3 regions of the Ensifer sp. M14 genome follow, and region 3 is predicted to be linked to each of the others. Evidence: riboswitches for the same ligand, from Rfam matches in the RefSeq annotation. Region 3 holds a riboswitch; each other region holds the start of a gene.
What was found. A riboswitch is a leader RNA that binds a small molecule or an ion and turns the genes downstream of it on or off. The one in region 3 is predicted to bind thiamine pyrophosphate.

Region 1: it holds a riboswitch for thiamine pyrophosphate, as region 3 does, so the genes downstream of both, thiC (phosphomethylpyrimidine synthase ThiC) here and thiO (glycine oxidase ThiO) in region 3, are expected to answer to the same signal.
Region 2: it holds a riboswitch for thiamine pyrophosphate, as region 3 does, so the genes downstream of both, thiB (thiamine ABC transporter substrate binding subunit) here and thiO (glycine oxidase ThiO) in region 3, are expected to answer to the same signal.

The regions. Positions count from the first base shown of each region.
Region 1 covers NZ_QJNR01000014.1:321,138-324,408, forward strand. The annotation lists gene thiC (phosphomethylpyrimidine synthase ThiC) at 1-1,728, opposite strand, end outside; TPP riboswitch at 1,823-1,954, opposite strand; gene BLJAPNOD_RS30085 (sigma-54 dependent transcriptional regulator) at 2,106-3,271, opposite strand, start outside.
Region 2 covers NZ_QJNR01000004.1:753,567-756,837, reverse strand. The annotation lists gene BLJAPNOD_RS03675 (ABC-F family ATP-binding cassette domain-containing protein) at 1-1,180, opposite strand, end outside; gene BLJAPNOD_RS03670 (thiamine diphosphokinase) at 1,184-1,834, opposite strand; TPP riboswitch at 2,012-2,128, shown strand; gene thiB (thiamine ABC transporter substrate binding subunit) at 2,178-3,206, shown strand; gene thiP (thiamine/thiamine pyrophosphate ABC transporter permease ThiP) at 3,238-3,271, shown strand, end outside.
Region 3 covers NZ_QJNR01000018.1:481,839-485,109, forward strand. The annotation lists gene BLJAPNOD_RS34770 (ABC transporter substrate-binding protein) at 1-560, shown strand, start outside; gene BLJAPNOD_RS35785 (hypothetical protein) at 1,041-1,217, shown strand; TPP riboswitch at 1,376-1,507, shown strand; gene thiO (glycine oxidase ThiO) at 1,729-2,724, shown strand; gene thiS (sulfur carrier protein ThiS) at 2,714-2,911, shown strand; gene BLJAPNOD_RS34785 (thiazole synthase) at 2,914-3,271, shown strand, end outside.

The DNA.
Region 1 (3,271 bases), on a different contig from region 3:
CTCGGCGCGGATGTCGTGCGAGATCCGCATGGAGCAGAATTTCGGCCCACACATGGAGCAGAAATGCGCGACCTTGTGCGCCTCCTTCGGTAGGGTCTCGTCGTGGAAGGAGCGTGCCGTTTCAGGGTCGAGCGACAGATTGAACTGGTCCTCCCAGCGGAACTCGAAACGGGCGCGCGAGAGGGCGTCGTCACGGGTGCGGGCGGCCGGGTGCCCTTTGGCGAGGTCTGCGGCGTGAGCGGCGATCTTGTAGGTGATCACCCCGGTCTTCACGTCATTGCGGTCGGGCAGACCCAGATGTTCCTTCGGCGTCACGTAGCAGAGCATGGCGGTGCCGAACCAGCCGATCATCGCCGCACCGATCCCTGAGGTGATGTGGTCGTAGCCGGGCGCGATGTCGGTCGTCAGCGGTCCGAGCGTGTAGAACGGCGCCTCGCCGCAGACCGCGAGCTGCTTGTCCATGTTTTCCTTGATCTTGTGCATCGGCACGTGGCCGGGTCCCTCGATCATCACCTGGCAGTCTTTGGCCCAGGCGATCTTCGTCAGCTCGCCCAGCGTTTCCAGCTCGGCAAATTGTGCCGCGTCGTTGGCGTCCGCAATCGAGCCGGGGCGCAGGCCGTCACCGAGCGAGAATGAGACGTCATAGGCGCGGCAGATGTCGCAGATCTCTTCGAAGTGCTCGTAGAGAAAGCTCTCCTTGTGGTGGTGCAGGCACCATTTGGCCATGATCGAACCGCCGCGCGAGACAATGCCGGTGACGCGGTCGACGGTGAGCGGAATATAATGAAGCCTGACACCGGCATGGATGGTGAAGTAGTCGACGCCCTGTTCCGCCTGCTCGATCAGCGTGTCGCGATAGACCTCCCATGTGAGATCCTCGGCGATGCCGTTGACCTTTTCCAATGCCTGGTAGAGCGGCACGGTGCCGATCGGCACGGGCGAGTTGCGGATGATCCATTCGCGGATGTTGTGGATGTTGCGCCCGGTCGAAAGGTCCATGACCGTATCGGCGCCCCAGCGCGTTGCCCAGACCATCTTCTCCACTTCCTCGGCCATTGAGGATGTGACGGCCGAATTGCCGATATTGGCGTTGATCTTCACCAGGAAGTTCCGGCCGATGATCATCGGTTCCGATTCCGGGTGGTTGATGTTGGCCGGCAGCACGGCGCGGCCGCTGGCAATCTCCTGACGGACGAACTCGGCCGTGACGTGATCGGGGATATGGGCGCCGAAGCTTTCGCCGTCGCGCGATGTGGGGCGTGCGGCGTCGCGACCGATATTTTCGCGGATGGCGACGAACTCCATCTCCGGCGTGATGATGCCGGCACGTGCATAGGCAAGCTGTGTCACCGCGCGCCGGCCGGTTGCGCGCAGCGGCGGGTGACGGAAGGGAAAGGTCGGCGTCAGCCGCTCGCCGGTCGCAAAGCCGTTATCCTCCGGTCGAACGCTGCGTCCGTCGTAGGCTTCGACATCGCCGCGCGCAATGATCCAGTTGCGGCGCGGTCGTGGCAGGCCGTCCTCGATGCGGATGTTTGCGTCTTCGACGGTGTAGGGGCCGGAGGCATCATAGACCGTGACCGGCGGCTCGCCCGACGTCGGGTGCAGGGCAATCTCGCGCATCGGCACGCGGATCTCGGGATGGATCGTCCCTGACTTATAGACCTTTTTCGAGGCGGGAAGAGGGCCTTTGGTGACGGAGAGGTCTGCGGGGTTGGTGGCAATATTCATGATGAGGCTCCAAGTTTGCGGTTGGAGACCCAGTTCTGAAGCCGGAAGGAAAAGACACGTCCGCCCGAAATTCCGCGGGAATGGCGGAATCGTGGCGTCGATGTCTGCACCGTCCCTACGCCAGTATGAACTGGATCAGGTTCAACGGGTCACTGCGCCTCGGTCGGCAAAGCCGGTCCGACCAGCAGAATCTCAGCCCCTTGACGGGACCCCCCTGGTGAATGTCGTGAGATAGCCATCGATCCGGATGCGCCGTCAAGCGCTAATCCGAAGGTTGTGGCCTTCGCCTGTTGATCGTGCGGCAGGCTGTGTCCGGTTTGGATGCTCTCTTGGCGCGTTTTCTGGCAAAATGCCGCTTCGCGCTCTTAGGAAATGTTTTAGCGAACAGGCTTTTCGGATGCCGGGCGCTCGGCATAGTCCGCCCGGTTGATGCCGTGCCGCTGCAGCTTGTCGTAGAAGGTCTTGCGCGGAATGCCGAGCGCCTCGATCGTCGCCTTGACGTCGCCGCGCTGCGCCCGCAGCACCTCTTTCAGGATTTCCGCCTCATAGCGCTCGAGTCGTTCGGGCAGGGCGCTGCCGGGTAAGGACGCGCTGGCGGTCGCTTGTCCGAGCGCACCTTCGACGCCAAGGGCGACGCGTTCGGCGAAATGCGAGAGCTCGCGCACATTGCCCGGCCAGGAATGGGACATCAGGTGGTGGCGCACGGCTGGCGAGATATCCGCCACGTCGCGCTTGAAGCGTTCCGCCGCCCGCGTCAGGAAATGCGAAAAGAGAAGCGGGATATCGTCCCGGCGCTCGCGCAATGGCGGGATCGAAAGCGTGACGACATTCAGCCGGAAATAGAGATCCTCGCGGAAATCGCCCCGTTGGGCTGGATCGCCGAGATCGATCTTGGCCGCGGCGATCACGCGGATATCAACGGGGCGGACGAGATTGGTGCCGAGCGGGGTGATTTCGCGGGCTTCGAGCACGCGCAGCATCTTCACCTGCGTCGCCGGTGGCATGGCTTCGATTTCGTCGAGGAAAAGCGTGCCGCCGCTCGCATGCTCGATACGGCCGATGCGTTTCTTAAGCGCGCCGGTAAAAGCACCTTGTTCGTGGCCGAAGAGTTCGCTTTCGATCACCGTTTCCGGCAGCGCGCCGCAGTTGAGCGCCACGAAATTCCCGTCGCGGCGCCGGCTCCATTTGTGCAGCAGTGTCGCGACCACTTCCTTGCCGCTGCCGGTCTCGCCGGCAACAAGCACGTCGACGTCGGTGTCGGCGATATGTCGCAACGTCTGGCGCAAGCGTTCCATGACAGGGGTCTGGCCAATCAGCGGCAGGCTTTCGCCTGCTGTTTCGGCAGCGCGTTTCAGTGCACGGTTCTCCATCACCAGTCGGCGTTTTTCCAAGGCGCGACGCGCGCTCTGCACCAGGCGTTCGGCGGCAAAGGGTTTGGGGATGAAATCGTAGACGCCGTCCTGCAGGGCCTGGACGGCCATGGGGATGTCGCCGTGGCCGGTGACCAAAATGACGGGAAGGTCGGGATCGAAGCCGGCGATGC
Region 2 (3,271 bases), on a different contig from region 3:
GGAACAGGAAGTCTTTCATGTAGCCGGTGACATGGCGCTGCTCGCCGTTGACAATCAGGCTCTCGCCGCGGCCGTCGGTGAGGTAATGCGCCAGCGTGTCCTCGAGATTGAGGTCCTCGCGCTTCTGATCGAGCGTCGCCATCTCCAGATTGGTGCCGAGCTTCACCGTTCCGGTGTCCGGCTCGATCTGGCCGGTCAGCATTTTCAACAGCGTGGTCTTGCCGGCACCATTCGGGCCGACGAGGCCGATCCGGTCGCCGCGATGCACGCGGATCGAAAACGGCGCGACGATCGTCCGCTCGCCGTAGATCTTCGTGATCTTTTCCGCCTCGATGACCAGCTTGCCGGATTCCTTGGCGTCGGACGCGCTCGCCTGGACGGAGCCCTGCGGGCCTTTGTGGCCGCGATGGCGCGAACGCATGTCCTGCAATTCGCCGAGACGGCGCATGTTGCGCTTGCGCCTTGCGGTGACACCGTAGCGCAGCCAATGCTCCTCGCGCTCGATCGCCTTGCCGAGTTTGTGCTGTTCCAGCTCTTCGGCCTCCAGCACCTCGTCGCGCCAGGCCTCGAAATGGCCGAAGCCACGATCAAGCCGGCGCGACTGGCCGCGGTCGAGCCAGACGGTCGCGGTCGAAACCTTTTCCAGGAACCGCCGGTCGTGCGAGATCAGCACCAGGGCAGACCGGCTGCGCGTCAACTCGTCTTCGAGCCATTCGATCGTCGGCAGGTCGAGATGGTTGGTCGGCTCGTCGAGCAGGAGGATATCCGGCTCGGGCGCCATCACCCGCGCGAGCGCCGCACGGCGGGCCTCGCCGCCGGAAAGCCGCGCGGGGTCCTCTTCGCCGGTCAGGCCCAGATGCTGCAGCAGATAGGCGACGCGGTAAGGATCGTCGCTCGGACCAAGGCCCGATTCCGCATAGGCCTGCACCGTGTCGTAGCCTTCGAAATCCGGCGCCTGGGGCAGGTAGCGGACCGTCGAGGACGGATGGCGGAAGACTTCGCCCGATTGTGCCTCGGCAAGGCCGGCGGCGATCTTCATCAGCGTCGACTTGCCCGAACCGTTGCGCCCGACAAGGCAGATGCGGTCCCCCGGCTCCACCTGCAGGTTGGCGCCGGCCAGAAGCGGCGTGCCCCCGAAGGTGAGGAAGATATCGTCGAGTTTCAGAATGGGAGGCGCCAAGGCTCAGGCTCCGGAAAGGTCATAGGGGCGAGCGAGAACAATCGCCCGGCCGGTGTCGAGGGAAATGCGAAGGGGACCCTCCGCAACATTGGAAACGGTGCGGGAAGACCCGAACGGCAGCGTGAAATCGGTGAGCGGATAACGCGCATTGACGATCGTAAGCCCGAAGAGATCGGTCAGTCCGAGGATGGAGAACAGGCTGCCCTTCGGCAGATCGATGTCGATCTCGCCTGCAAGCAGCGGATAGGCCTCTTCCTCGCCCGACGTCATGAACACCGGCAAGCCGCGCTCGGACAGCGCAGCCGCCTGAAGCAGGTGCAGGAAGGCATGATCGCTGCGGGATCCTCCGAGCGCACCGGCAAAGATCAAAGCTTCGGCACCGCGCGAAAGCGCCGCTTCCACGGCGATCTCGCCATCGGTCGCCGCCTTGGCGGCGGGGTAGGGCTCGCGCGGAACGCCGGCAAACTCGGCAAGCAGCGCCTCTTCGGTCGAATCGAAATCGCCGACCCAGACATCGGGCGTCACCGCCAGGGTCCGCGCATGCCGCATGCCGCCATCGGCCGCAACGAAGCGGCTGCCTACAAGCTGGCGCGCAAGGCGATCGGTGGGGGTGAGTGCACCGCCGAGCAGAATGGTGAAGGTGGATCGGGCCATGGCAAAGCCCATAGCGCAAAGGCACGGCCAAGGAAAAGCAAGAAAACCGAACAGGGCCGCTATCTGGCGATTTTGCGTTGATGTCATCAGGCTTCGCAGCATTGGCGGGCGTCGGGCTGCTGGATACCGGCGTTCAAACTTCGCTTGCCATCAAACCGTCACGGCGGTAAATCTCTACCCGCTCTAACGGGGTGCCTTCCGACCGCATGCGGCCGAAGGCTGAGAGGCGTTTAACGCCAACCCGCGGAACCTGATCCGGCTCATACCGGCGGAGGGATTAGACGCGATCGGATCGATACGCCCTTTTCCCATGCAACATTATTTTTAGGGAGAGGTGCCTGCCATGTCCAAATCATCGCAACTGAAGTTCCTTAGCCGGCTAGCGCTTGCCGCAACGGCAAGCCTCGTCTTCGCGGCCAATGCCGTAGCCGCCGAAAAGACGCTGACCGTCTACACCTATGAAAGCTTCATCACCGAATGGGGCCCGGGCGCCAAGATCGCCGAAGCCTTTGAAAAGACCTGCGAATGCAAGGTCACCTATGTCGGCGTCGCCGATGGTGTCGAGCTGTTGACCCGTCTGAAGCTCGAGGGTGCCGCCTCCAAGGCCGACATCGTGCTCGGCCTCGATACCAACCTGGTTGCCGAGGCCAAGGCCACCGGTTTCTTCGCGCCGCACGGCATCGAGGCCGAAGGCGTCAAGGTGCCCGGCGATTTCTCAGACGACACCTTCCTTCCCTATGATTACGGCCATTTCGCCGTGGTCTACGACACCCAGGCCCTGAAGACGCCGCCGAAGAGCCTCAAGGACCTGGTCGAAGGCGACCCGTCGCAGAAGATCGTCATCGAGGATCCGCGCACATCGACGCCGGGTCTCGGCCTGCTTCTGTGGGTCAAGACCGTCTATGGCGACGAAGCCGGTGCCGCCTGGGCCAAGCTCAAGGACCGTGTGCTGACCGTGACACCGGGTTGGTCGGAAGCCTATGGCCTCTTCACCAAGGGCGAAGCGCCGATGGTGCTCTCCTACACCACGTCTCCCGCCTACCACATGGTGGCTGAGAACACCGACCGCTACCAGGCGGCCGAATTCTCGGAAGGTCACTACATCCAGATCGAAGTCGCCGGCATGACCAAGAACGCCCAGGAGCCGGAACTTGCCAAGCAGTTTCTCGGCTTCATGACCGGTCCGGAGTTCCAGTCGATCATCCCGACCACCAACTGGATGATGCCGGTCGCCGCCACCAAGGAGCCGCTGCCGGACGCTTTCGGCAAGCTGGTCAATCCGGCAAAAACCTTCCTGCTGCCATCGGAAGAGGTCGCGGCCAACCGCAAGGCCTGGATCGACGAGTGGCTCGCCGCCATGAGCAAGAACTGAAGCGCGCTTGTTCGCGCCAGCCGAAAACAGGATCACCATCACCGCCGGGGCCCTGAGCCTCGGCG
Region 3 (3,271 bases):
CATTTCCCAATTTCGACGACCCCTGGCGTGTGATGGCAGCGGCGCTGCTTGCCGATGGCGTCAGCCGAGAAGAGCTGTTTCCGCTCGACGTGGAACGGGCGCTGAAAAAACTCGACGAAATCCGGCCCGCGGTTTCAGTCTGGTGGAAAACCGGCGATCAGAGTGTGCAAGGCTTTCGCAATGGCGACTATTCGATTGGGCAGATTTGGCTGACGCGCGCCAAGGCGATGCAGAACGAAGGTTTGCCGATTGGATGGTCCTATAAGGCATCGTTTCTGGTCGGCGACCGCATTGCGCTCGTCAAAGGAGCAAAGAATCGTGACAACGCGCTAAAACTGATGGCGTTCTGGCTGAATTCGCCGGAGGCGCAGGCAATGGCTTGCGAAGTGCTTTCGTGCACGCCGCCAAGCACCGACGCAATCGCCTTGATGTCGGAGGACGTGCGCAAGACGATGCCGCATGCGAACGAGGTTCGGGACTTTATGGTTGTCCCCGACGCTGAATGGATCAACGCCAATGCGGCGCAATTGCTGCAACGCTGGAACGAGTGGCTTCGCTAGCCCATAACGATGAAAAAGCCGCAAGCATGAAACCGACAGCTCGGATCCTCCCGGGAAAGATCTGGGCTGTCGCGCAATCTGGCGGCGCGCCGGAGAGCTGATAAAGGCACGCGCAAGCCGGAATACCTCCCCGTCTCATCCCATATGGCTCCTTGCGGCGGCTGCTACCCCGGTCTCGCGACACTCCAAAAGACGCGCGATGCGGCCACAGGACACGTCACCTGCACAGCCGTGACGCCTTGATTATCGCGCCTGCGCGTCTCCATGCCAGAAATGCTCGACCTGACACGGCGAGTTTGGGTATCAGACTGATTTGTCTGCGACGACCCTGTGAACATTGTCGTCGCAGGTCGAAACGCCCAGACCAGCAGGATGCTCATCGAGACGAACAACAAAGAGTCGTCCTTTGCGCATGATGCAGCCATCCAGCGGAACAAAACCGGCGCGGGATAAGTTGGCCTTCCAAATGAGGAGACCAACATGAGCACGATACCGACTGAACCTATCCCGACGCCGCCCGCTCCCGACCTGCCCCCAGGTCTGCCGCCGGACATGCCGCAGCCTCCTATCGAGGAACCAGAGCCCGACGTCCTTCCCGACGAGATTCCCAACCCAAACCCGGATGAAAATGACGAGCCGCCGAAGCACCTGAAATAGCTTCGCCATGCAGGCGCCCTCCTTGCAGATCATGATGACGGCGTCAGGCATGACGATGCGTTCCTTGCGCTGACCGCTACAAAATCTGGCGACCTACGTTGTCAACATGACCACCAAAACGACACTTGACAAAGCAGGGCATTGGCCTTTGAACTCGGTTCATTCACCAGGGGGGTCCTGACAAGGGGCTGAGATATTGCTGGGCGGATCGGCTTTTTCGACCGCAGCGCAATGACCCGTTGAACCTGATCCAGTTCATGCTGGCGTAGGGACGGTGGGAACGACGGCGCTGCGACAGCTCCTTTGCGATCGCTTGGACGTGTCTCTATCTTTCCAGCTCCAGGATCTGGGTCTCCAAACGTTAAAGTTGGAGCCAGCGAATGGTTTTTTCATATGCCGCACACGAACCGTATCGCAGATATAGACGGCAACACCGACGTCCGTTAGCGCAGCGGCGAATGGGCAAATGACCCTACCGCGACACCCAAGTATCGGATCGAGCGGAAGGCGAATGCAACCGGTGGTCATTAAGGGAGCGGGAGTCGTCGGTCTCGTCACGGCCTACGAACTGGCGCGGCGCGGCATTGAGGTCGACATTGTCGAGCGGGCCGAACGCATTGGCGCCGGTGCATCCTGGTTTGCCGGTGGCATGTTGGCACCCTGGTGTGAGCGCGAAGGTGCCGACGAAAAAGTCGAACGCCTCGGTGCGACAGCCATTGAGTGGTGGCAGGCGGCGATGCCCGACAAAGTCACGCAGGAGGGCACACTTGTCGTCGCCGCCCCACGTGACACTCGCGAGCTCGATCGGTTTTCGACACGAACCACCGGGTACAGATGGCTTGATGCCGACCAGATAGCCGCACTGGAACCGGATCTGGCCGGCCGCTTCTCGCGTGCACTCTTCTTCCCGAAGGAAGCGCATCTCGATCCAAGAGAGGCGCTGTCATCACTCCATGACACTTTAGTGGCCATGGGCGCGCGTTTTCACTTCGGCCAGACGCGCGATGCCACCGTCGACCACCGTGTCTCTTGGTCTATCGATTGCACCGGGCGTGCCAGGCTCCCGGATGACGCGGCTCTGCGGGGCGTGCGGGGCGAGATGCTCTATCTGCGCACCGGCGACATTCAACTGTCACGTCCAGTGCGCTTCCTGCATCCACGACACCCCATCTATGTCGTTCCACGGCGTGAGCGCGTCTTCATGGTCGGGGCAACAATGATTGAGAGCGAATTGTCCGGTCCTATCGCGGCACGGTCACTGATGGAGCTCTTGAACGCCGCCTACGCCCTGCACCCGGCCTTCGGCGAGGCGCAGATTACTGAAACTGGAACTGGTATTCGCCCCGCCTACCCCGACAATCTGCCGAGGATCACGCGAACCGGCTCAATCTATTCCCTGAACGGCATGTATCGACACGGTTTCCTGCTCTCGCCGGCCCTAGCGCATGACGTTGCGGAACTTCTGCTCAACCCGGACCACAGATCGGAGTTCTATGATGAACCTTAACGTCAATGGCGAGGAGCAGGAGATCGCCTGCTCGACGCTCGCCGAACTGATGGCAGCACTCGACTATGAAGGAAGCTGGCTGGCGACCGCTGTCAACGGCGAACTCGTTCACGCGGCCGACCGCGATGGATGGCGCTTACGCGATCATGATCGCATCGAAATTCTCTCGCCGATGAAAGGTGGCTGAACATGCTGCAAGTCTACGACACGGAAATCACCTCTCGACTGCTCCTGGGCACAGCAGGCTATCCATCTCCAGCCGTGCTTTCGGCCGCCGTGCGAGCTTCAGGGACACAAATCATCACGGTCTCGTTGAGGAGAGAAACAGCCGGCGGCAAAGCGGGAGGTGCGTTTTTCGAACTGATCCGCGCGCTCGGGACGAGGATACTGCCGAACACGGCCGGCTGCCATACCACCAAGGAAGCCGTTCTCACTGCCCAGATGGCGCGCGAGGTTTTCAAGACGAACTGGATCAAGCTCGAAGTGATCGGCAATCATGACACATTGCAGCCGGATGTGTTCGCGCTGGTCGAAGCCGCACGGATCC